Regions from separate parts of the Sinobaca sp. TMA16-18 genome, predicted to be linked through region 3. Evidence: predicted binding sites of a transcription regulator. Region 3 holds the regulator's gene; each other region holds the start of a gene.
The links. Region 3 encodes LexA, which represses DNA repair genes until DNA is damaged. Its sites were predicted from a motif close to CGAACATATGTTCG; they were not measured.
Positions count from the first base shown of each region.

Region 1: the regulator LexA is predicted to act here: its motif matches at 1,195-1,208, upstream of AC5W14_RS02020 (DNA polymerase IV).
Region 2: the regulator LexA is predicted to act here: its motif matches at 3,385-3,398, upstream of dinB (DNA polymerase IV).

Region 1 covers NZ_JCAKFM010000001.1:392,246-400,022, forward strand. Annotated here, with positions in the region: gene AC5W14_RS02005 (YsnF/AvaK domain-containing protein) at 1-413, opposite strand, end outside; partial or broken gene AC5W14_RS02010 (OsmC family protein) at 627-875, opposite strand; gene AC5W14_RS02015 (hypothetical protein) at 897-1,091, opposite strand; gene AC5W14_RS02020 (DNA polymerase IV) at 1,239-2,465, shown strand; gene AC5W14_RS02025 (hypothetical protein) at 2,529-2,675, shown strand; gene AC5W14_RS02030 (metal-sulfur cluster assembly factor) at 2,778-3,110, opposite strand; gene AC5W14_RS02035 (hypothetical protein) at 3,296-3,679, shown strand; gene mbcS (acyl-CoA synthetase MbcS) at 3,827-5,401, shown strand; gene AC5W14_RS02045 (NADPH-dependent FMN reductase) at 5,444-5,998, opposite strand; gene AC5W14_RS02050 (alanine/glycine:cation symporter family protein) at 6,268-7,614, shown strand; gene AC5W14_RS02055 (2-hydroxyacid dehydrogenase) at 7,693-7,777, opposite strand, start outside.
Region 2 covers NZ_JCAKFM010000005.1:206,790-214,566, reverse strand. Annotated here, with positions in the region: gene AC5W14_RS11400 (ABC transporter permease) at 1-326, shown strand, start outside; gene AC5W14_RS11395 (ABC transporter substrate-binding protein) at 338-1,228, shown strand; gene AC5W14_RS11390 (DUF5683 domain-containing protein) at 1,278-1,520, opposite strand; gene AC5W14_RS11385 (CpsD/CapB family tyrosine-protein kinase) at 1,694-2,392, opposite strand; gene AC5W14_RS11380 (SGNH/GDSL hydrolase family protein) at 2,475-3,263, opposite strand; gene dinB (DNA polymerase IV) at 3,465-4,577, shown strand; gene AC5W14_RS11370 (FmdB family zinc ribbon protein) at 4,919-5,194, opposite strand; gene fmdA (formamidase) at 5,208-6,389, opposite strand; gene AC5W14_RS11360 (cobyrinic acid a,c-diamide synthase CobB) at 6,726-7,777, opposite strand, start outside.
Region 3 covers NZ_JCAKFM010000001.1:103,087-110,863, reverse strand. Annotated here, with positions in the region: gene AC5W14_RS00625 (hypothetical protein) at 1-198, opposite strand, end outside; gene AC5W14_RS00620 (hypothetical protein) at 404-649, shown strand; gene AC5W14_RS00615 (hypothetical protein) at 680-892, opposite strand; gene AC5W14_RS00610 (hypothetical protein) at 1,082-1,243, opposite strand; gene lexA (transcriptional repressor LexA) at 1,372-2,001, opposite strand; gene AC5W14_RS00600 (hypothetical protein) at 2,162-2,377, shown strand; gene AC5W14_RS00595 (YneB family resolvase-like protein) at 2,407-3,060, shown strand; gene AC5W14_RS00590 (DUF896 domain-containing protein) at 3,204-3,446, shown strand; gene tkt (transketolase) at 3,766-5,769, shown strand; gene AC5W14_RS00580 (YneF family protein) at 5,945-6,214, shown strand; gene AC5W14_RS00575 (ABC transporter transmembrane domain-containing protein) at 6,352-7,777, shown strand, end outside.

The DNA of each region.
Region 1 (7,777 bases), 290 kb from region 3:
TTTTCCTGTGCTGATGACGCAGTCGCTGTATGTTCGGTAAAGCTTCTCGATGTAACGGCTGTGCCTTCGTGAGCCACGACAATAATATTGCCTTCTCTAATGTCCGTGTCGTATTTTTCAGCCTCTTCTCCTGTAAGCCCAAGACGGATTAAGGTGACATCTGATTCTTCTGCCTGATGTTCTGGAGAGAGCGCTTCTTTTAAGTTCTCTACAAGGCCTCTGCCGCTGCTGCCTTCTTTTGTATGTTCTAAATGAATATTTGCTCCTGTTTCTTTGGAAAGATAAGTAGCGCTGTCTTTGTTGTTCAATACAATCGAAATATCATTGGATTCAAGTCCTTGTTCTTTTAGTCCGGCTACTGCACCAATAGCCTGTTGTTCGTTCTGGTAAGATCCAATTACTCTTGTTTCCATTTTATAAAACCTCCGTTTAATGTAGGTACCTGTTTGTTCTTTATTTAGTATGCTATGGTTTACCTTCCCTTCTAAGGCTTTTTGAAACTAAATTCTCTTGTATCACAGCAAACTCAAGACAAAAGACTATTCCTTCTGGAAACAATCTCTATCCTACGGCCTAGTAAAACGTAAAAAGGTCCTCCTTTTTTATAGGAGAACCTCGAACAGCTGTTACTCTTCCGTTATGTCCCATGTATAGCGGAAGTCAATGCATCCATTTAATGTCTGGGCTACCGGACAGCCTCTGTCAAACACTTGAAGTGCTCTTTCAGCCGGCTCTTTTTTGCCTGCCGGAATGCTTAGTTCAAAATGGACGTCAATTTTTGTGATTTTCAGTACGCCTTCCGGCGCTTCAATTGTTCCTTTGGCAACAGCTTTTAATTTATTCGGATAAGGTGGTATACCGCGCGCATCCAGCGCGCCGGATAAAGTGCCGGTAAGTCAGCCTCCTGCTGAGGCAACAATATGATCGAGTGTTGATGGATATTCGGTTTCAGGAGAAACACCGTAAAACTCTTTCACTCCTCCATGCACGCCGTAATGAAACGGCGCCTCGAATCCTTCAATATAAGCTTTACGGTGAGGCGGTTCATGCTGCTCAATATTAATTGTCGTTAATTCAATAGGCTTACTCATTGATTTCCCTCCTTGAAGTTGGTGGTGATCAACTGTTCCCTTTTTATCATTCTTTTAAGCATAGCCTCTTTTTTCTGCTGATAAAGTAGTCTATACTTTTATACGAACAAACGTTTCTATTCCATATCGGAAAAGGGGTGCTGCGCGGTGGATGAGCGGATTATTTTTTTAATCGATATGCAGTCTTTTTATGCCAACCTGGAAAAGCTGGCCCATCCTTTATTAACAGAACAGCCTGTCGTGGTTGCCGGAGACCCTTCTATTCGGAGTGGTGTTATTTTAGCTGCCTGTCCGACTGCTAAATCCTACGGAATTCAAACCGCGGAACCAATCTGGCAGGCGCAGTACAAGTGTCCGCACGTACATATACTCAAGCCCCATATGCAGTTTTACGTTGATGTATCCGTTACGATTTCCACTTTTCTGGAGCAGTACAGCACGGCCGTCGAGCCTTACAGTATTGATGAAATATTTCTTGATCTTCCCGCCATGTCTTACGAAAAAGCTGAACTGCTTGCCCGGCACATAAAGCAGCGCCTGCTTCGGGAAATTGGCGTTCAGGCCCGTATTGGCATTGGCCCGACAAAGGTTTATGCCAAGATGGCCTGCGATCATTTTGCGAAAGAAAACGAAACAGGTACCGCTGTTTTATGCGATGCGAATGTCGCCGAACAGCTGTGGCCTCTTCCAATAAGAAAATTGTTCAGCGTAGGCAGCCGGAGGGAAGCGCACCTTCTTAATATGGGAATTCGTACCATCGGCCAGCTGGCCGGTTTTCCGCTCCACGACTTAAAGAAAAGATGGGGTATTAACGGAGAACTGCTTTGGCAGACCGCACACGGCCGGGACGCTTCCCCGGTTTCCCCTGCTACTCATCAAAAAAGAAAATCCATCGGCCATCATATGACTCTGCCGCGCGATTATTACCACTGGTCGGAAGTCAAAGTAGTGCTTCGGGAACTGAGTGAAGAAGTAAGCAGACGGTGCAGGCAGCAGGCCTCCTTAGGGCAGGTAGTCAGTACAGGAGCCGTCGGGCAGGAACATGGGTTTCCACGGTCTTTCCAGCGGCAGCAGCGCCTTTTTGAACCGACAAACAGCGGGAAGGTTATCTTTGAAACAGCGTCCGCTTTATTTAAAGATTATTGGGACGGCACCCCGATTAGAAGCCTCGGTATTTCCTTGAGTGCCCTTCAGCCGGATGAGTATAAGCAATTAAGTTTATTTAACAGTGAAGAGGTTCCGGAAGTTCTGTATCATACCATTGATCAGCTGAAAGATAAGTACGGAATGGATGCCGTTCTCTACGCTTCCTCTCTTTCTCCTGCCGGACAGGCTGTGATCCGTGCCAAAAAAATCGGCGGCCATTATAAATAATTTTGTTTCTTCTATTATAAAAGGTGGTATAAGTAGACATCAGCCGCTAAGGGAGGAATTTGTATGCATAAACTGAGCCGTCTGCTTTTCAGGGCATCAAGAACGATGGGTGATGCCCAGGCCGTCCGCAACGGTACCATAGGAAAAAGAATTGCCCGCCGTCTTGTTGGAAGACAGGCTGGAAGATTGATTCGTAAAATTATCCGCTGATTTGTATGACCGCCCTCATTTTTATACTACATTTATGCGATGTAACCGCACCATATCTTTCCATAGAAAAAGCCAGGCAGCTGCCTGGCTTTCTTTTGTTTCTTACGATTCGTGGACTCCTAACGCAATTTTTGCGTAACGGGACATCATGCTCTTATCCCACTGCGGGCTCCATACAATGTCGACGTCGACTTCTTTGATTTCACCGAATTCCTGCAGCTCTTCCAGCGAGCTTTTTATGTCGCTTACTATCGTGGCTGCTAAAGGACATCCCATCGCGGTTAATGTCATGGTGATTTTAACATTGTTTTCATTATCAAGGTCTACATTGTATATTAAGCCTAAATTGACTATATCAATATCCAGTTCCGGGTCAATAACGTTTTCGAGTTCTGCATAGACGCGGTCAATCATTTCCTGTTTTTCATCTGTCATGTTATCTACCTCCCGTTCTTTCTACAAAAAGTATAACAAAATCCAGCTGAATAGAACAAATTTCTGCTTTTGGCCAGCAGATAACTGTTCAATACCGGCTTATTTATAGTATACTTCATCATGTACTTTAAAAGCCTGCATTTGTATTTTGCACTTATTCCTTAATGAAAGGAGAACAAACCATCATGCTGCTATGGATTACTGCCATTATCCTTGGCCTCGCGGCCGCTTATCACTTATCGGCCCGATGGGTTCCAGCCGGCCGGGCATCCTGCACCGATCTCCCGGACAAGGCTCTTCTTTCAGGAGATACTGTTATATTAGATATCCGGGAATATCAGGATGCCGCACACAATCCGGTATCCGAGGCACAGGTGCTTCCTTATCCGTATTTAAAAAGGTATCTGCCTACTATTAAAAAGCAGCATGTTTTTCTAATAGCTCCAGACAAGGTTTCAAAAAACCTCGCTATTCGGATGCTGCGCAGAAATAATATACATGTTGCCCGTTATACCATTGTGGAGCGCAGCACACATGGAGGACAGCCGCTTAAAGCTCCATGTAATTAGTATCACGAATACTTTCAATAGAAAGCAGCTAATTACTCAGTTGTTTTCTTTTTTCGTTATACAAATGAACAGCTGTTCATTATTCTCTACCTTTCTTTTACCTATTCTAGTATACTTGCATTAATTCCACTAAAGGAGGCCGCACATATGAAGAGAGAGGATCTACTTGCACCGGCTCAATACAATATCGTAAATGAGCTGGACGCATACAAAAATGATGATCAGAAAACCGCCATTCGGTGGATGAACGAAAAAAAAGAACGGCGTGATGTTTCCTACAAAACCCTGTTGGAAAAAGCCAGCCAGTTTGCCGGGGTGCTTCTCGAGCAGGGAATAGAAAAAGGCGATAAAATCCTTATTATTGTTCCGAGGCTTCCAGAAGCTTATATGATGTATCTTGCCTGCTTGAAAGTCGGAGCGGTCGCTATTCCGAGTTCGGAAATGCTTCGTTCCAAAGATCTGATTTATCGTCTCCATCACTCTGAAGCTGTCGGAATTATCGCACATCATCATTCGACAGAAGAAGTGGATGCTATCACTGAAGAGCTGCCTCACCTGCAGTTTAAGATGACCCTTGGAGGTGCGGTGGACGGATGGCTTCACGCAGATGCCCTTGCTGAAACAAAAGAAAAGAATCTTCCTACAGCAGATACAAACAGCAGTGATGTAGCCTTTTTATCCTACACTTCCGGTACAACCGGAAATCCTAAAGGCGTTATCCATACTCATGCCTGGGCATATGCCCACGTAAGGACTGCAGCTAAAGAATGGCTTGGTGTCAGGGAAAATGATATCGTCTGGGCCACTGCAGCGCCGGGATGGCAGAAGTGGGTATGGAGCCCATTTCTTTCTACCGTTATGCTTGGGGCTACTGCTTTTGTTTATCATGGCGGATTTAAGCCGGATACTTATTTACAGCTTCTGCAGGAAGAGAATATTCAAGTACTTTGCTGCACGCCTACCGAGTACCGCTTAATGGCAAAAGTCGACAACCTTGGCTCATACAGCCTCCCTCATCTCCGGAGCACCGTATCAGCCGGAGAGCCGTTGAACCGACCAGTGATTGAAGCGTTTAAACAGGCTTTTAATGTAGACGTAAGAGATGGTTACGGCCAGACGGAAAATACCCTTCTGGTCGGAACACTTTTAGGTATGGACGTAAAGCCCGGCTCGATGGGCAAGCCGACACCCGGGAATCCGGTCGCTATTATTAATGATATGGCTGAACCTGCCGGCATCGGAGAAGTAGGCGATATTGCGGTGCATAAAGACTGCCCGGCTCTTTTTAAACATTACTACAGAGATGCGGAAAGAACAGCAGGCTCATTCAGAGGCGACTGGTATTTAACAGGAGATCAGGCCTCTATGGATGAGGACGGTTATTACTGGTTTGAAGGCCGCAGTGATGATATTATTATCAGCTCCGGCTATACGATTGGGCCATTCGAGGTTGAAGACGCTCTTCTTAAGCATCCACAGGTGCAGGAATGCGCCGTTGTGGCTGCCCCTGACGAAGTCAGAGGAAATATCGTAAAAGCATTTGTTGTTATAAAAGGTGATCAGCCAGCGGATAAAGATCATTTTGTACTAGAGCTGCAGAACCATGTTAAACAAATGACAGCGCCTTACAAATACCCGCGTCGCATTGAATTTATAGAAGAACTGCCAAAAACCACGTCTGGTAAAATCAGAAGAGTGGACCTGCGCAAGCAGAGCCGCTAGGTCACAAAAAAAGCAGAACCCCTGCAGGGGTTCTGCTTTTTTTTATGTCTGCTGTTGTTTGATCCATTCAATAAAAGCAGCTTCCGCTTTTTTTAACGTCCTCTGAAGCCGTTCATCCGTAATAACTCCGTTGTCATCGATTTTTTTAGGAGCAGCGCCTATAAATACTTCCGGCTGCTGCAATACCAAACTGCCGCACGCAGCCAGCGTCTGCTTTATCTGTACTTGTCCTAAAGCCGTGCCCAGAATGGTAGGAGAAGCACCTAAAACAAAGGCAGGCTTTTTATCCAGAACGTTTTCATTTGTTACACTGCCCGCCCAATCCAGCGCATTCTTCATAACTCCCGGCATGCCGTGGCTGTATTCCGGACTTACGATCAATATACCGTCTGCCTGTTTGAGCTTTTTTTTCATTTCGGCCGGGTGGTCGGGATCTCCGCCTACTTCTTCATCCGCATTAAAAAGAGGAATATCTGCCAGATCAATCCATTCATACTCTACTTTGCTGTCTGCCTGTTCTATCATGTGATGCAGCACTTTTTTGTTTAAAGATTCTTTGCGAAGACTCCCGGCAATTGCAGCGATTTTTATTTTCATTTTTACATTCCTCCCGTCATTTCTACATTACAGATTTACATTCTGCCCCGCAACAATGCTGATTGAAAAAAACTATGAAAGAAATAGTAACAAGGTACCATATATTGCAAAAATTTCTTTGTTATGATAATAGTCATCTGCTATACTTAATTTGTTCTAATCACTTTATCTGAATAATATCACAATTACCGCTATTCCTACGGGCCTACATAGTATTTTACCCAAATGGCCCGTTAAATAGAAATAAATAATACATAGGAGGGTTATAGTTGGGAATTAACGATTTTTTAGCAACCGTCGGCGGATATGTCTGGGGTCCTCCCCTTCTTATTTTGTTGGTTGGAACAGGTATTTATCTTACTATCCGGTTGTCCTTTCTTCAGTTTACGATGCTGCCCTACGCATTAAAGACAGCTTTCACAAAAAATCAGGATAAGAAATCCGAAGGGGATATTTCCCACTTTCAATCCTTGATGACCGCTCTTGCAGCAACAATAGGTACAGGTAACATAGCAGGGGTTGCTACCGCAGTTGTTATTGGTGGGCCCGGAGCTGTATTCTGGATGTGGATTTCTGCATTAGTCGGTATGGCAACAAAATATGCGGAAGCCATTCTTGCTGTAAAATACCGTGTTAAAGATGCCAACGGTCAAATGGCCGGCGGCCCTATGTATTATATTGAAAAAGGATTGGGATGGAAATGGCTGGCCGTTTTGTTCGCTGTTTTTGCCGCCATCGCCTCTTTTGGTATAGGAAATACTGTACAGTCCAACTCTGTAGCTGACGTGCTGCAGGAGAACTGGGCGGTTCCTGTATGGATTACCGGTCTTGTTCTTATGTTTTTTACTGCTTTTGTTATTTTAGGCGGGATTAAATCCATCGGACGCGTCGTAGGTTTTATCGTACCATTCATGGCTTTATTTTATGTTACTGCCGGACTTATTATTCTTATATTAAACCTGGAGTTGATCCCGGGCGCTGTATGGCTCATCCTATCTGACGCCTTTACCGGCCAGGCTGCTGCTGGTGGTGCCGTTGGTGTCGCTATCCAATACGGTGTAGCCCGAGGGGTGTTCTCAAACGAAGCAGGTCTTGGTTCCGCTCCTATTGCCGCAGCGGCTGCCAAAACCGATTATCCGGGACGCCAGGCGCTCGTATCTATGACCCAGGTATTTATTGATACCATTGTTATCTGTTCGATTACCGGCGTAACGCTTGTAATGGGAGGCATGTATTTAGATGGGGCTGACGGGGCCGCACTGACTTCCGCGACCTTTGAGTTCTTTTTAGGACCTATTGGAGCCACTATCGTTGCGATTGGGTTAGTATTCTTTGCTTATTCCACGATACTCGGCTGGTCCTATTACGGCGAACGCTCTGTATACTACTTGTTTAAAACGTCCAGAGCTATTATGACATACAGGCTTTTGTATGTTGCAGCCGTTTTTGTTGGAGCCGTTCTACAGCTCGATACGGTTTGGGCTTTAGCTGATATCATGAACGGTTTAATGGCTGTGCCGAACTTAATTGGCCTGCTCCTCCTTTCTGGTGTTGTCGTAGCGGAAACAAAAATATTCCTGAAGAAAAAACGAGAAGAAGAACGAATGGCAAAATAACACAAACTGCCTTATCAAAAAGATGCCGGTTATCAACTATTGATAACCGGCATCTTTTTTGTTTTACCCGGGAAGGATTTACACTACCGGGTGCGTCAATTCTTCTCCTGTCAGCGCCTGCAGGATGTGATCTGCCGTCATATGAGCCATAGCCATTCGTGTT
Region 2 (7,777 bases), on a different contig from region 3:
AAGATGCGGCCCGCGGCATGGGCCTGACTAACACACAGATTCTATGGAAAGTGGAGCTGCCCAATGCGGTTGTATCCATTATTGCCGGAATCCGCACGGCGCTTGTTATTAATATCGGTACGGCAGCTCTTGCGTACCTTGTCGGTGCCGGCGGCCTTGGCGTATGGATTTTTACCGGCATCCGCCTGTTTGATAATTCATATCTCATTTCAGGTGCTGTTCCGGTTACGCTGCTGGCAATTACCGTAGACCTGCTGTTCCGCTACCTGGAGCGTGTTCTTACCCCTAAAGGCCTCATTCTGGCACGGGAAGCAAATGAAGCATAGGAGGCTGAATCATGAAACGATTAATTGGGATTAGTATGCTGGCCCTGGTGCTTGTGCTCTCTTCCTGTTCGGCAGGCGGGAAATCCGTGAAAGTAGGCGCCAAAAACTTTACCGAGCAGGCTATTTTAGCTAAAATGTCGGTCTTCCTGCTGGAAGATAACGGCTTTCAAGTAGATGAAATATCGGAATTAGGAAGCACGGCACTGCGCCAGGCTCTGGAAACCGAACAGATTGATATTACATGGGATTATGTAGGCACGGGGCTGGTGACTTATTTGGACCAGCCGCCGATCGTCGATGCCGATGAAGCGTTCGCGGAAGTAAACCGCCTCGATGCCGAAAACGACATCGTCTGGCGGAACCTGACGGAAGCGAATAATACGTATGCCGTTATGATGCAGGAAGAGGAAGCTGAAGAGCTCGGGATCGTAACAATCAGCGATTTCGCTTCCTACATTAATGACAACCCGGGGGAAATTAATTTTGCGACGGACGCTGAGTTCGCCAATCGCGCGGACGGACTGCCCGGTATGGAAGAATTTTATGATTTTTCCCTGGAAGGAAGCGTAACAGAGCTGGAAACGGGCCTGTACTACAATGCCCTGAACAATAATGAAGTAAATGCCTCTGTCGGGTTTTCCACCGACGCCCGTATTGACGATTTCGGCTTCCGCGTACTCGAAGACGATCAAGGATTTTTCCCGTCATACAGCGCCGCCGTTTCGATGACAGAGGACGTCTATGAAGAGTACCCGGAAATCGAGGAGATCTTCGCCCCGCTCGAAGACATTCTTGACAGTGAAACAATGCGCGCTCTTAATTATCAGGTAGATATTGAAGGAGAAAGTGTGGAACTCGTCGTTCAACAGTTTCTGGAAGAAAATGAATTGATTGAGCAGTAAAAAAATCTCCCCTCTGCTGATAAAGCAGAAGGGGAGATTTCTTTGTATCTTATCGTCTGACACTGGCTCTTTTGTTGTGCCTGTCCGCCTTACGATACGCATCATAGATGGCATATACCCAGAAGATAAAGTACGTGACATAACCGATAAGAATAGTCATGAGTAGAATATTCACGGCCTGGATGGCAATTATTATCAGCCCTTTAAAAATTTGTCCATTATAAATCTGTCCTAAGCCGGGGATTAAAAAACTTAATACGGCGGCTAAACCGGGACTTTTCATCATTTTCATCACACTGCCTTTTCTATTTATGATACCTGTCTGTCTTTACCCTTTTTTTCACGCCTTCACGCGTATTTTCTATAAATACGTCCTGAGACGTAGAAAAACGCGCTTCTCTATTAGAGAAACGCGTTGATTGGTTAAATATTATCTTACTGCAGGCTTGTTGTCAACAGCTGTTATTAAGATTCTCCGTAATAATAATAATAGCGCTGATCCATTCCTTTAACCTGGTTCAAAATACAGCCAAGGACCGGGATGCCTGTTACTTCAAGCAGTTCTTTCGCCTTGATGGCAGAATCTTTCTCTGTGCCGCCGCTCTTGATCACAAGAATGGTGCCGTCACAGTATTTAGAAATAACCTGCACATCCGTTACGGCAAGTACCGGCGGCGCATCAAATAAAATAATATCATATTCTTTCTTTAAGTCATTTACGAGGTTTTCCATAGCCGTTGTTCCGAGTATTTCGGCCGGGTTCGGTGGAATTGGGCCGCTTGGAAGAATATCCAGGTCCGGCACTTCGGTTTTCTGGGTAAACGTGTGAAACGGCTCTTTATTGGCGAGCACGTTAATAAGTCCATTTGTGTTCGTACGGCGGAACGTATAGTGTACCGTCGGTTTCCGTAAGTCAGCGTCAACGAGAATCGTTTTCTTTCCCTGCTGGGCCATCGTGACGGCAAGGTTTGCCACAGTAGTAGACTTTCCTTCACCCGGGCCTGCTGACGTGATTGCAATTGTCTGGACATTATTATCGACCGATGCATACTGAAGATTAGTCCGGATCGTCCGGTACTGCTCGGCTACCGGCGACTTGCTGTTGAACCAGGTAACCAGCTTACGGCTGTTCTGCCCGGTTTGATCCTTCTTGCGTTTTGCCATTATACACACTCCTGCTATCTATTATGTATCTTATTTTCAATGCTTCTAGTGTACCATACTGCCTTCAGGAGATTCGGCTTATTTATAAAGCCTCTTCTCCCGTGAAATAATCTGCAAGCGCCTGCGCCCACAGCTCATGTCCTTCGGCGGACGGATCACCGTTTTCTTCTAAGTACTCTTCTTCCAGGGCAGCATCGTCTGTATCCGGCCATGCTTCCCAGTGATTAATATAATTCAAGTTGTTCTCTCCGGCATCTGCCTGAAGGGCGTCCACCTGCTCAATATAGTACCTTGCTTCATACACCGGCTGCGGCGGCTGTATGAACACAGCGGTTTCCGGATTGGCGGCCTCCACCGTATTCACAAAAGCATTCGTGTTAAAGAGCGTATCCTCTACACTTACCTGTCCGTTATCATTTAAAACAAATGGTTCAAAAACGAGCACATCCGGCTCCAGTCCGGCCGCCGTTACATCTCCATCTGCTGCCATGACTTCAAGCGATGTACTGTCGCCAAACGTAGAAGCCTGCACTATGATATCATCTGTATCATAAAAGCTGCGCAGTTTTTCCTGAAGCAGGAAAGGCACATTCTCCTCTGCCGACTCCAAAGCCCCGGACCCGGATAAGACGATGGTAAGCTCTTCTCCTGCATCCATGCTTTCCTGCAGCCTCTGTCCAAATTCTTCCTGGGCGCCTTCCAGAGGCGTTCCATTAGAAGAGGATGTTTCTGCACCGGATACAGATGAGTCTTCTGTATGTTCTTCGTCCGGCTGTACCGTCGAAGCTATTTTCTGATCGTAGTGAATTTTCCCATATACCATTACAGCTATAAATACGACAATCAATGCTGCAAAACCCATTTTTTTCATACTTACGCCCCAATTTTCATAATAATGAAACTGCCACTTCCCCTATCTTACCTAAAAAAATGGCAAATTCAAAGAACTATATAAAGAACAAAGGAAATATTTCCCTTTTAAAAGAGCCAAACGAACGTGCGTTTGTTTTTCTAACGTTCTCTCTATATAATGAAGGAAATGAAACGGAAATGAGGAAAAGGGTGACAACAGATGGATAAAACCCCTATTCGAAAAATAATTCATATCGATATGGATGCCTTTTATGCGTCCATCGAACAGCGGGACCGTCCCGAGCTCCGTGGAAAACCAGTTGTTGTAGGCGGAAGCCCCCATTCCAGAGGGGTAGTGGCTACCTGCTCCTATGAAGCCAGGCCTTTTGGCATCCATTCCGCCATGGCTTCCCACGAAGCGTATAAGCGCTGTCCCCAGGCAGTGTTTGTGCGGGTGAACATGCAGAAATACCGGGATGTTTCCAAAGAAATTATGGATATATTTTATGACATCACCGATCTGGTAGAGCCTCTTTCGCTCGATGAGGCTTATTTGGATGTAACGGAAAACAAGCTGGGCTACCCTTCGGCCACGTATGTAGCGAGAGAAATCAAAAAGAGAATCAAGGAAAAAACCGGCCTGAACGCGTCTGCCGGCGTGTCCTATAATAAATTTCTCGCAAAAATCGCCTCCGACTACGAAAAGCCGGACGGCCTGACCGTCGTAACCCCCGAAAAGGCGCCGGCCTTTATTCACGAACTCCCTATCGGCGACTTCCGCGGCGTCGGAAAGTCCACGAAAGAAACGTTTCTCGACATGGGAGTGCAGACAGGTGCTGATCTGCTGAAATGGAGCGAAGAAGAACTGGTCCGTATTTTTCACAAGCGGGGCCATACGTTTTACAACAATTCCCGGGGAATCGACGAGCGGGAAGTCAATCCGTACCGGGAGCGCAAATCGATGGGACGGGAAACGACGCTGCCGCATAACATCAGCGAATACGAGGACATGCTTCCGATCATAAAAGACCTTCTGCAGCAGGTCCTCAGCCGTCTGCAGGCAGACCGCATCCGCGTGAAATGCGTCGTCTTGAAAGTAAAATTCTACGATTTTAAGCAGATTACCCGGCGGACAACGCTTGATGACCCGACCGATGACCAGGAAATTCTGCTTGCTGCCTTAGGCGCGCAGCTTGAGCATATCGCCTCACTCGGCCGGGAAGTCCGGCTGCTCGGCGTAACCACTTCTGACTTCCACGGAGCCGGTGATGCGGCCGGCGGCAGAGGCAAAGTATACAAAACGACGCGCTACGAACAGCTTCGTTTGTTTTAATAAAGGGACTGTCCCAAACGTACAGTTGAAAAAAGAAACATCCCCATCCGATTCTGAAAAAATAGATAGGGGGTTTATCCAGGCGGAAGCTTTCGGCAGGCCATGCTTCAGCTAAAGAGGAGAAGAACGCTCTCTTACTCTTCACCGATGGCTGGTCTGCCTGAGTCACCGCCTGGTCCTTTTTATGGTTTTGTTTTACCCTATTGTCAAAAGAGAGGACTATCGCTGTATGTAAAACCCCTCGTATTGCTTCCAAAAGGAATATGAGGGGTTTCGTCCGGCTTCTCTTATTATTGGTAAAACGAAGAACCCAATCTACAGAGTAAGTTTTGAGACAGTCCCTATCCGCCAATCTGCCACGGACGGGAAACCGGGGGACGTTTTTTGCGAATCGGTGTACCGGCCGGTTCGCCTTTTTTTCGAAGGCGCGGCTCGGCCCCGCTGTCGATTTTCTGCTTTACGGTGCTGTTCATTTTGTAAATAGACGGAGCAAAGAACAAACGTTTTGCCTCTCCGCCGCAGGAAGGGCAGACTGCCCGGCTTTTATCCCCTTTTGTTGAAGAATGAAACTCGTCGAATCTGTCCCCTTCTCCGCATTCAAATGTGTACACAGGCACAGGCTTTCCCTCCTTATTCTGTTGGATCCATCGATTTGTCAAAGATGGCTTTCGGAATGGACACGGTGCAGCAGGCATTTGGAATATCTACAATACCCGCGATATGGCCTTCCACCGGTGCCGTTCCCAGCAGCATATACGCCTGTTCTGCGGTATATCCTTTTGTTTTCAAATATTCAATCGCGTTCAGGCAGGCATTCTGATAGGCGATGTTGGAATCCAGGTAGCTCTGCTTTCCATTGGATTCGTTGACTGATATTCCTTCAAATACAAGGTATTCGCTGTACTGTGGATCCATTGGACCAGGCTGGAACACCGGATTTTTCTGGATGTGGTTTTTCTCCATGCCGCCTTTAATGACGTCTACATGAAGATCAATCCAGCCCGGCATTTCAATGCCGCCGCAGAACGTAATTTCCCCGTCCCCCTGGGAGAAATGAAGATCGCCGACAGAAAGCTTTGCTCCATCCACGAAGACCGGAAAATATATTCTCGAACCGAGCGAGAGGTTTTTAATATCGCAGTTGCCGCCGTTTTCCCGGGGCGGAACGGTTCGGGCTCCTTCTTTTGCTACTTTATCGAATGCTTCTCCTTTTAATGTTCCTAACACGACGCTGTCTTTGTCCGGCAGGTTCGCAAGCGGCGGAACCCGGTCCGGATCCGTTTTCACAAGCTCTTCTTCGCGCCTGTTCCATTCTGCCAGAAGCTCATGCGACGGTGCCACTCCGATCAGCCCGGGGTGGATAATGCCGGCAAACTTCACGCCCGGAATATGCCGGGACGTCGTATAGATACCGTGAAAGTCCCAAATCGATTTCTGGGCTTCCGGAAAATGTTCCACCAGGAAGCTTCCTCCGTTTTCTTTCGAAAATACGCCGTTAAATCCCCATTCCTGTTCCTGCAGAGCGCCTACGTTAAGAATGTCTACTACGAGCAGATCGCCGGGTTCCACCCCATTCACATGAACCGGACCGCTCAGTACGTGTACGCGGTTCAGGTTGACGTCACGGATGTCGGACGGGTCGTCATTGTTTTTGATCTGGCCGTCCGTCCAATCCAGACACTCCATCCGAAACGACTGGCCGGGATCAACAGAAAAAGCGGCAGGAATATCCGGGTGCCACCTGTTGTGACCGGGAACATCCTGTTTATCCATTGACTTTGACAAATCCACCTTGAATAACTTTTCGGGCATATTTTATTCCTCCTTTTGCATAGTTTAGATATTATTCCCTATAATCCTCATTTTATATCAGAAAAATCAGAATTTTAATGTTAGAAAATGTACACAAAATGAAAAATATTAAAAGAAGCAGAAAGAATACTCTTTTCTAAATGATCGAGAAGTCACTTGATTAAGATCTTGAATTCTTTAGAAAGTCTGTCAACAATAACAGAAAAAAACAGGGGAGACTCCGGCAGACCAGCCATAGGTGAAGATAAAGAGGGTGTTCTTTCCCTCTTTAGCTGAGGCATGGCCTGCGGAAAGCGACCCCCTAAAAATACGTATGTTCCACCTTTTTAATGAAAATCAGTTTTGCGCGGCAGTCTCTTGTTTTTCCCGCCAGGCGGCGGCTTTTTGGACAAATCGGGCCGGTATGGATGGATTCGATCCAAAGTGAAGATGCGTGTAACCCGCTGTGATATGGTCCGTATAATACCCTTCCTGCTCCGTGCCTCTCATCGCTTTTACTTCGTGATGAGGAGGCCAGTCTATTTTTGCCTGTGCGGTAGAATAATGAAATTCATGGCCCTTCGCCACCGTTCCCCGGCGCATAATAACAGAATCGTCCAAAGCGGTTATCTCCCTGTAGCCAAGGGAAGCAAGTTTCGTCTGCATCGTAACATCCACCGGTATTATGCCGAGCATCTCATGTGCTGTGCCGTCCGTTGTCGTCAACGTGTCCGCCAGATACATATAGCCTCCGCACTCCGCATACACAGGGAGCTTTTCTTTTAACGCTTCACGGATCGACGTTTTTGTTGTTTGATTTCCAGAAAGTTCTTCTGCAAATTCCTCCGGAAAGCCGCCGCCAATGTAAAGACCGTCTGCATGAGAAGGCAGCGGTTCATTTTCAAGCGGCTTGAAATAGGCAAGCTCGGCTCCGCTTTCCTCCAGCAGCTCCAGGTTTTCCGGATAATAAAAGTTAAACGCCGCATCATACGCTACAGCAATCACAGCTTTATGTTCCGCTTCGATAGGTGTCCGAACCGGCCACACTCTATCAGGAGCAGAAGCGGCAATGTCATAAAGCAGATCCAGATCAATCCGCTCTGCCATCACCGTGCCCAGCTCAGCAAAAAAGCTGTCCAGTTCTCCCCGCTCAATGGCAGGGATCAGTCCTAAATGCCGTTCCGGAATAGTCGGTGCGTCCCCTTTCAGCAGAAAGCCGACGACGGGCACGTGACATTCCTGCTCAATCGCTGTTTGGCAGAGCTTCGCATGGCCTTCACTTCCCGCCATATTAAGCAGCACGCCGGCAATGTTGGAATCAGACAACGACTGAAAGCCTTTAACAACAGCGGCCGCGCTTCTTGCCATACTTGAAATATTAACAACTAAAATAACCGGTGCTTCTAGCA
Region 3 (7,777 bases):
GTTAGTGCCGTTAGCGTAATCTTTTACCATACTCTCAAATGACCGGAATAATCGTTCATCCGCCGGGTCCTGCAGGTTAAGGCCCAATGAATCAGCAACTTCCTTTTGGTCCCGTCGAAAAGCGTCATCGGCTTCAAACGTATTTCCTTCTTTATATTTGTCCATATGATGGTCAACAAACTTTTTAATAATATCCACATGTATCTCTCCTTTGTTTAAATGGTCTCTTTGTTCTCTTCCCGGTTCCCGGGATATCAAAACGATGAAGCAGGAAGAACCGATTTGAAGCACCTCCAGGCAGAAAGCGCACAATTTTAAGATGGAATACAAGGGACAAGGACTCTCCCTTGAAGGATACGGTATACTGTAGGATAATGGCATACGGAAAGGGGATGGAACGAATATGGTAAGTGGAAGAAATACAGAAGATATGATTATGGATTTAGCGAGTCAGCTTTCTATCGAGCAGGCAAGAAACAAAATTTTATGGGATCTTATTCTACGTCATAATGTACTTTCTCAAAAAGATGTTGATAAAGAAGTAGAAAAGCATTATGAAACCTATCGCACCACTTCTTATGAAGAATTAACCGGGTTTAACTTAAGAGAAGACACCAAGCCGGTAAAAGAACCAGAACCAGAAGAATAAAAAAAAGCGTTCCCTGCAGGGGACGCTTTTTTAATGCCTTACGACATCAAGAAATAGAAAAAAGATAGATTTTACTGCGGTAAATACAAGAAGAAAAATGAACACCAGAACCAGTATAGTAAGAGCGAGAGTCTCCTGAAAATGGAGAATATCGATCAAAATTAAGTTAGCAAGCACAGCGGAAATTACGCCGATAAATAATGTACTGTTAAATACACGTTCCATTATATTAGATGCAGCCATTTCAACATCTCCTGATTAGTATAGATTCCGCTCTTGTGAAATAGTGAGCGTTGTTTGCCTTATTCCTATTAAACCGCATTAGAGACGTGAAATCAATGTCTAAAAAGTGACAAAACAGCGAAAAAAATGACTAACTGGTGAACAATAGAAAAAAAGAAGCAAATAAAAATAGAATACCCAGTGGGCATTCTATTTTTCGTATATATCATCGGCAAGCAGCTTAATAGGACTGCCGCACTGAGGGCAATTCTGGTATTCCTGATCAATAGCAGCATCGCTTAGATCAGAAGCCGGCATCTGCACCTCTGCTTTTGTTTCTTTGCCGCATGAATGGCATTTAATATAGAGCAATGGCTTATCTCCTTTCCATGATCATAGCTGTATTTAATTATATATTTGTATACCACAACAGGTTTTTTCAAAACCTCTCAATGAAAAAACGGCTTTCTTCAATAATGAAGAAAGCCGTTTTCTATTCGTTAATGAATGGTGCGGAAAACGCCGATGACTTTACCAAGAACAGTACAGTCATCAAGAATAATAGGGTCCATGGCTGCATTTTCAGGCTGCAGGCGGATATAACCGCTCTCCCTGTAAAAACGCTTTACGGTCGCTTCGAGCTCTTCGGTCATTGCTACAATAATGTCTCCGTTGTTTGCTGTCTGCTGCTGTCTGACAATAACCAGGTCTTTATCGTAAATACCGGCTTCAATCATACTTTCCCCCTGAATAGTAAGGACAAAAACATTCTCATGTTCATTTGCCACCATACGTTCCGGAAGAGGAATGTATTCCTCTATGTTTTCGATAGCTGTAATGGGTTCACCGGCTGTAACTTTACCGAGCATCGGAACGTACACAGCAGAGCTTTCGGATATTTCAGGCGGTGCATCTTCAAAAGACAGCACCTCTATTGCTCTTGGTTTAGTAGGATCGCGTCGAATAAAACCTTTGCTTTCAAGCCTGGATAAATGTCCGTGCACGGTAGAACTGGAAGCGAGTCCCACAGCTTCTCCGATTTCCCGGACAGACGGGGGATAGCCTTTTAGACGTACTTCCCCTTTTATATAGTCAAGTATTTGTTCTTGTCGTTTTGATAATTTAGTCAAAGTCCCGGCACCTCCTGTGCGTGTAATGTTATTTTAAAAAATTGTATCATGAATAATACGAACATGCAAACATCCGTTCTAATTTTACTTGACGGGAACAGAAGTTCTTATTATACTTTTAAAAAAGGGAACGCACATTCTTAAAAACGGGGGAATTACAATGATTTCAAAAATAACGAATGTAACGATGCAGGAATGGATGATATTATTACTATTTGCAGCATCAATTTTATTTCTAATTATAGCCGTCCAGATTAATGCACCAGATGCAGAAGCAGGTTTTGTTTATGAAGACGATATAACGGAGGAAGCAGAAGAGCTTCAGATCGAACAGGAATTAACCGCCTATCAATGGGTGAATTATACCCTGGACTAATGAAAGTAATCAGAAGGTGAAGTGGGACGATGGAGAAGTGCATTATCTACTGCAGGGTGAGTACCGAAAAGAAAGAACAGCAGACTTCTCTGGAGCGGCAGGTGGAGGAATTGACATCTCTTGCCAAGAGAAACAATCTGCCTATTTATAAAACAATCAAAGAAGAACAGAGCGGCTATTCTATGGAAAGAGAAGGGCTGCTGGAGATGCTTGAAGACTTTTCGTCAGGAAAGGCTTCTATTTTGTGCGTGCAGGATGATACGAGACTTGGAAGAGGCCATGCAAAAGTAGCGGTCCTTCACGCCCTCCACAAAAGTGGAGTAACAATTTATTCAGTCCGGGAAAACGGCGTGCTTGAATTATCTGAGTCAGACAGTATGCTGATTGATATACTCTCCATCGTGGAGGAGCATCAGCGCAGGCTGCATAATTTTAAGATCAAGCGCGGAATGAAGCGGGCAGTAGAAAATGGCTACCGCCCCGATAAGAATTTAAAAAACCGGGGCCAGGGAGAGCGTGTAAAAAAAGAAGTGCCGATAGAAGAGATCATCAGGCTCCGTCAGCGGGACCTTCCCTTTTATGATATTGCCGCGACCCTGCGCGGACTCGGATACGATGTATCTAAAGCCACGGTGCACCGGCGCTACCGGGAGCATATGAAAAAAGAAGATGAACAGTCGTAGTGAAGGCTGAGCGCCTTTGATGAGGCCCTATACCTTCCTATCCCTCCAGAACAAAGATGGTTCCGTTTGCATAAAAGCGGGTATATAAGTACCATTAATATAGAAGGATATTCATGGAAACGAACATAAAAGGGGGGAATATCATGTTATCCCAAGACAAAATTGCACGCATTAATGAGCTGTCCCAGCGCGCGAAGACAACCGGCCTGACGGAGTCTGAGAGCATAGAACAGCACGAACTGAGAGAAGAATACCTGCAGAGTTTCCGTTCGTCATTTAAAGACCAGCTTCATTCGGTTAAAGTAGTGGATCCTGAAGGCGCTGACGTTACCCCCGATAAGCTGGACCGATCAAAGAAAGAACGTAAAGTGTACCGCTCCAGATAGCGTGGCACACAAATATATTCTTCATCTGGCGTAATGATATTATATTCGTATATGAGCCGCTGCCCGAAGAGCGGAATCCGGAAGACCATTTTCGTTAAAACAATAGAGGATGGTCTTTTTAACGTGGTTACAACTCCGTTAAACAAAAGGAATTAGAAACAGCGGAGATGGTAGATCCGGCCTGTCAAAAGAAAGCCGGCACGATTTAGAAAAATTCCACGTATTTCGCCGCGATTCTTGTATAATAAAAAGAAAGCGTTTATTATTTATTCATGGATGGACGTTAATTACTAAACAGAGACAAGGGGAGAATACGATTATGGCAGCGCAGACTACAGCGACGCAATTAGAAAATTTAGCTATTAATACGATTCGTACGTTATCGATCGATAGCATTGAACGGGCTAATTCCGGTCACCCGGGATTACCTATGGGAGCGGCACCAATGGCCTTTACTTTGTGGACAGAGTGCATGAATCATAATCCTGGCAACCCGGAATGGTTTAACCGCGACCGTTTTGTTCTATCCGCGGGACACGGCTCTATGCTTTTATACAGCCTGCTTCATCTTACCGGCTATGACCTTTCTCTGGAAGAGCTTCAGAACTTCAGACAGTGGGGAAGCAAAACTCCGGGACACCCGGAATACGGCCATACACCAGGCGTTGAAGCCACCACCGGTCCGCTTGGCCAGGGGCTTGCGATGGCAACAGGCATGGCTATGGCAGAGCGCCATATGGCAGCTACTTACAACAAAAGCAGCTTCCCGCTCGTAGATCATTATACATATGTTCTATGCGGCGATGGGGATATCATGGAAGGGGTCAGTTCAGAGTCCGCTTCTTTAGCCGGTCACCTGAACCTGGACCGCCTGATTGTGCTTTATGATTCCAACGATATTTCGCTCGATGGCGATCTGCACCAGTCATTTTCCGAAAATGTCATGCAGCGTTATGATGCATATGGCTGGCACACCATCCTCGTAAAAGATGGCAATGATACGAAAGCTATTAAAGAAGCAATTGAAGAAGCAAAGCAAGCAGGCAAGCCAACTTTAATCGAAGTCAAAACGACAATCGGTTACGGCTCTCCTAATAAAGGCGGTACCAACGCAGCACACGGTGCTCCGCTTGGCGCTGAAGAAATTACATTGGCCAAAGGAATGTACAAGTGGGAATACGAAGAAGAATTCCACGTACCGGCAGAAGTAACGGCCTTTTTCGCTGAGAAAAAAGCAGCAGGCGCCCGCAAAGAAAAAGAATGGAACGATTTGTTTACGGATTACCAGAAAAAGCACCCAAAAGATGCTGAACAATTCATTAAGGCGCTAAAAGGGGAGCTTCCTGAAGGATGGGAAAAAGAACTTCCCGCCTATACGAATGAAAAGGTAGCTACGCGTGCTGCTTCAGGCGATGCGCTTCAGGCCATTTCCAAGCACGTGCCATCGTTATTCGGCGGCTCGGCTGACCTGGCTTCTTCCAATAAGACATTAATTAAAGAAGAAACAGATTTTACAAAAGATAATTACAAAGGACGTAACATCTGGTTTGGCGTAAGAGAATTCGCCATGGCTTCTGCACTTAACGGTCTTAAGCTGCACGGCGGCGTACACCCATATGCATCCACGTTCCTGGTGTTCTCTGATTACCTTCGTCCGGCACTTCGCTTAAGTGCATTAATGAATCTGCCTGTAACGTATGTGTTCACACATGACAGCATTGCAGTCGGAGAAGACGGCCCAACACATGAACCCGTTGAACAAATCGCTGCTCTTCGTGCAATCCCGGGCGTTCACGTCATCCGTCCAGCCGACGGCAATGAAACATCCGCGGCCTGGAAAGTGGCATTGGAGAGCACAGGCGGCCCAACCGTTCTGTCTCTAACCAGACAAGGTCTTCCTACGCTGTCAACTTCTGCTGAAAGAGCGGAAGAGGGCGTAGCTAAAGGCGCATATATCGTAGAATCTGTTGGTTCACCAGAAGTGCAGCTTCTGGCTACCGGTTCGGAAGTGGCGCTGGCAGTGGATGCCAAAGCCGCACTTGAGCAGGAAGGAATTGCGGCTAACGTAGTAAGTATGCCCGATTTTCTTGCTTTTGACCGCCAGCCGCAAAGCTACAGAGACAGCGTGCTGTTAAAAGGAGTACCAGCTCTAGGTATGGAAATGGGATCAACAATGCCTTGGTACAAGTACGTAGGCACAGAAGGCGCCGTTCTCGGAATTGATGAATTTGGAGCTTCTGCTCCTGGAGATAAAATTATGGAAGAGTATGGCTTTACAACCGAAAATGTAGTATCTATTGTAAAAGACCTGCTTCAAAAATAAAAAGCAAAGCCTGGACGAGATCCAGGCTTCTTTTTTTACGGATCTGGAAATTGAAGCAAATCACTGGGAGGCTCTTTTCATCCGCCTGTTAGTAAGGTATAATGTTAGAGGTCCTTACAGTATCCACGAAGGATAAAAAGGATGTTCACTAGAAATAGAAGGAGGAAGTGCCGGAATGGATTGGCTTTGGTTTGTACTCGTCGGCGTACTGTGTTTAATCGCAGGGGCAGCGCTTGGTTTTTTTATCGCCAGAAAAACAATGATGAACTACTTAAAGAAAAACCCGCCTATTAATGAACAGATGCTGCGGGTTATGATGATGCAGATGGGGCAGAACCCTTCACAGAAGAAAATTAATCAGATGATGAAGGCTATGCAGCGTCAGCAGGATACAAAAGAATCAAAAAAGGAAACAAAAAAAGAGTTGAAAAATGCAAAAAAATAATAGCAGCGCTCTCTAATACAGAGAGCGTTTTTTTATGCTTTTTCTGCGCTTTACGCAGCTCCTTTCTTGAAGGCAAAAAGGGAAATGGCGTATGATAATAAACAATTAGACAAACGAACAAGAAAGCAGGGAGAGACATGCAGATCTTCTGGTCGCTGCGATGGTTTTTTAAAAAAGAATGGCTGGCATACAGCGTGGGGATCGGCATATTAATGCTCGTATCCGCTCTGTCTCTGCTTCCCCCCTACGCGGCAGGAAGGGTAGTAGACCAGATTGCCGAGGGCACGTTGACAGTTGGGGATTTACAGTACTGGGCAGTCCTGCTTCTCGGAGCAGGAGTGTTGATGTATATATTCCGCTACATATGGCGGATTATGATTTTTGGGGCGGCGATCCGCCTCGCCAGGCTTTTAAGAAGCCGGCTGTATAAACATTACACCAAAATGAGTGCTTCCTTCTACAACAGAAGGCGGACAGGTGATTTAATGGCCCACTCCACAAACGATATCAAGGCGGTGGAACAAACGGCCGGCATTGGCGTGTTAACGCTCGTTGATTCTGTTGCAATGGGCGGATTTGTCATAGCCGCGATGGCTTTTACGATCAGCTGGCAGCTGACGCTTTTATGTCTTCTGCCGATGCCGTTGATGGCGGCTGCTACGAGCATTTACGGCAATATTCTGCATCACCGCTTTGGCCAGGCCCAGGCAGCCTTTTCCGAGTTGAACAATAAAGTGCAGGAAAGCGTGTCCGGTATCCGGGTCACTAAAGCATTTGGACAGGAGAAAGCCGAAGTGGCGGCCTTTTCCCGGCAGTCCGATAAAGTTGTGCAAAAAAATGAAAACGTCGCAAGAGTGGATGCATTATTTGAACCGACAATATCACTTGTCGTAGGGGTTTCCTATTTTCTGGCCGTTTTTTTCGGAGCACGGTTTGTGATTGCAGGAGACCTGACGATCGGTGAATTAACAAGCTTTACCGTGTATCTTGGCATGCTGACGTGGCCCATGCTTGCGTTTGGACTGCTTTTTAATATCGTAGAGCGTGGCCGGGCAAGCTATGGACGGATTGAATCACTGCTGGCAGAAAAACAGGATATTACGGATGAACGTGCCGTTTATAACACGGTCCCTACAGGAAACATTGATGTAAATATAGAACGCTGCAGCTACCCGCAGGCCGAACAGCCGGCGCTCCAGCAGATTGCTTTTCATGCAGAGAAGGGAGACACCGTTGGCATTGCAGGGCGTACCGGAAGCGGGAAAACGACTCTTTTGAAACTACTGCTCCGGGAAATGGAGGATCCGTTAAGCCGGATAAATATAGATGGCGCACCGGCTTCCGCTTACCATCTGGATCAGTACCGGCAGGCATTCGGCTATGTGCCGCAGGATCATTTTCTCTTTTCGATTTCGATTGCCGACAACATATCATTTGCCAAGCCGGAAGCATCTCTGGAAGACATTATACATGCGGCGAAAACAGCGCATGTACACGATGATATTATGAGTATGGAATACGGGTATGACACGATCGTAGGCGAACGGGGCGTGACGCTCTCAG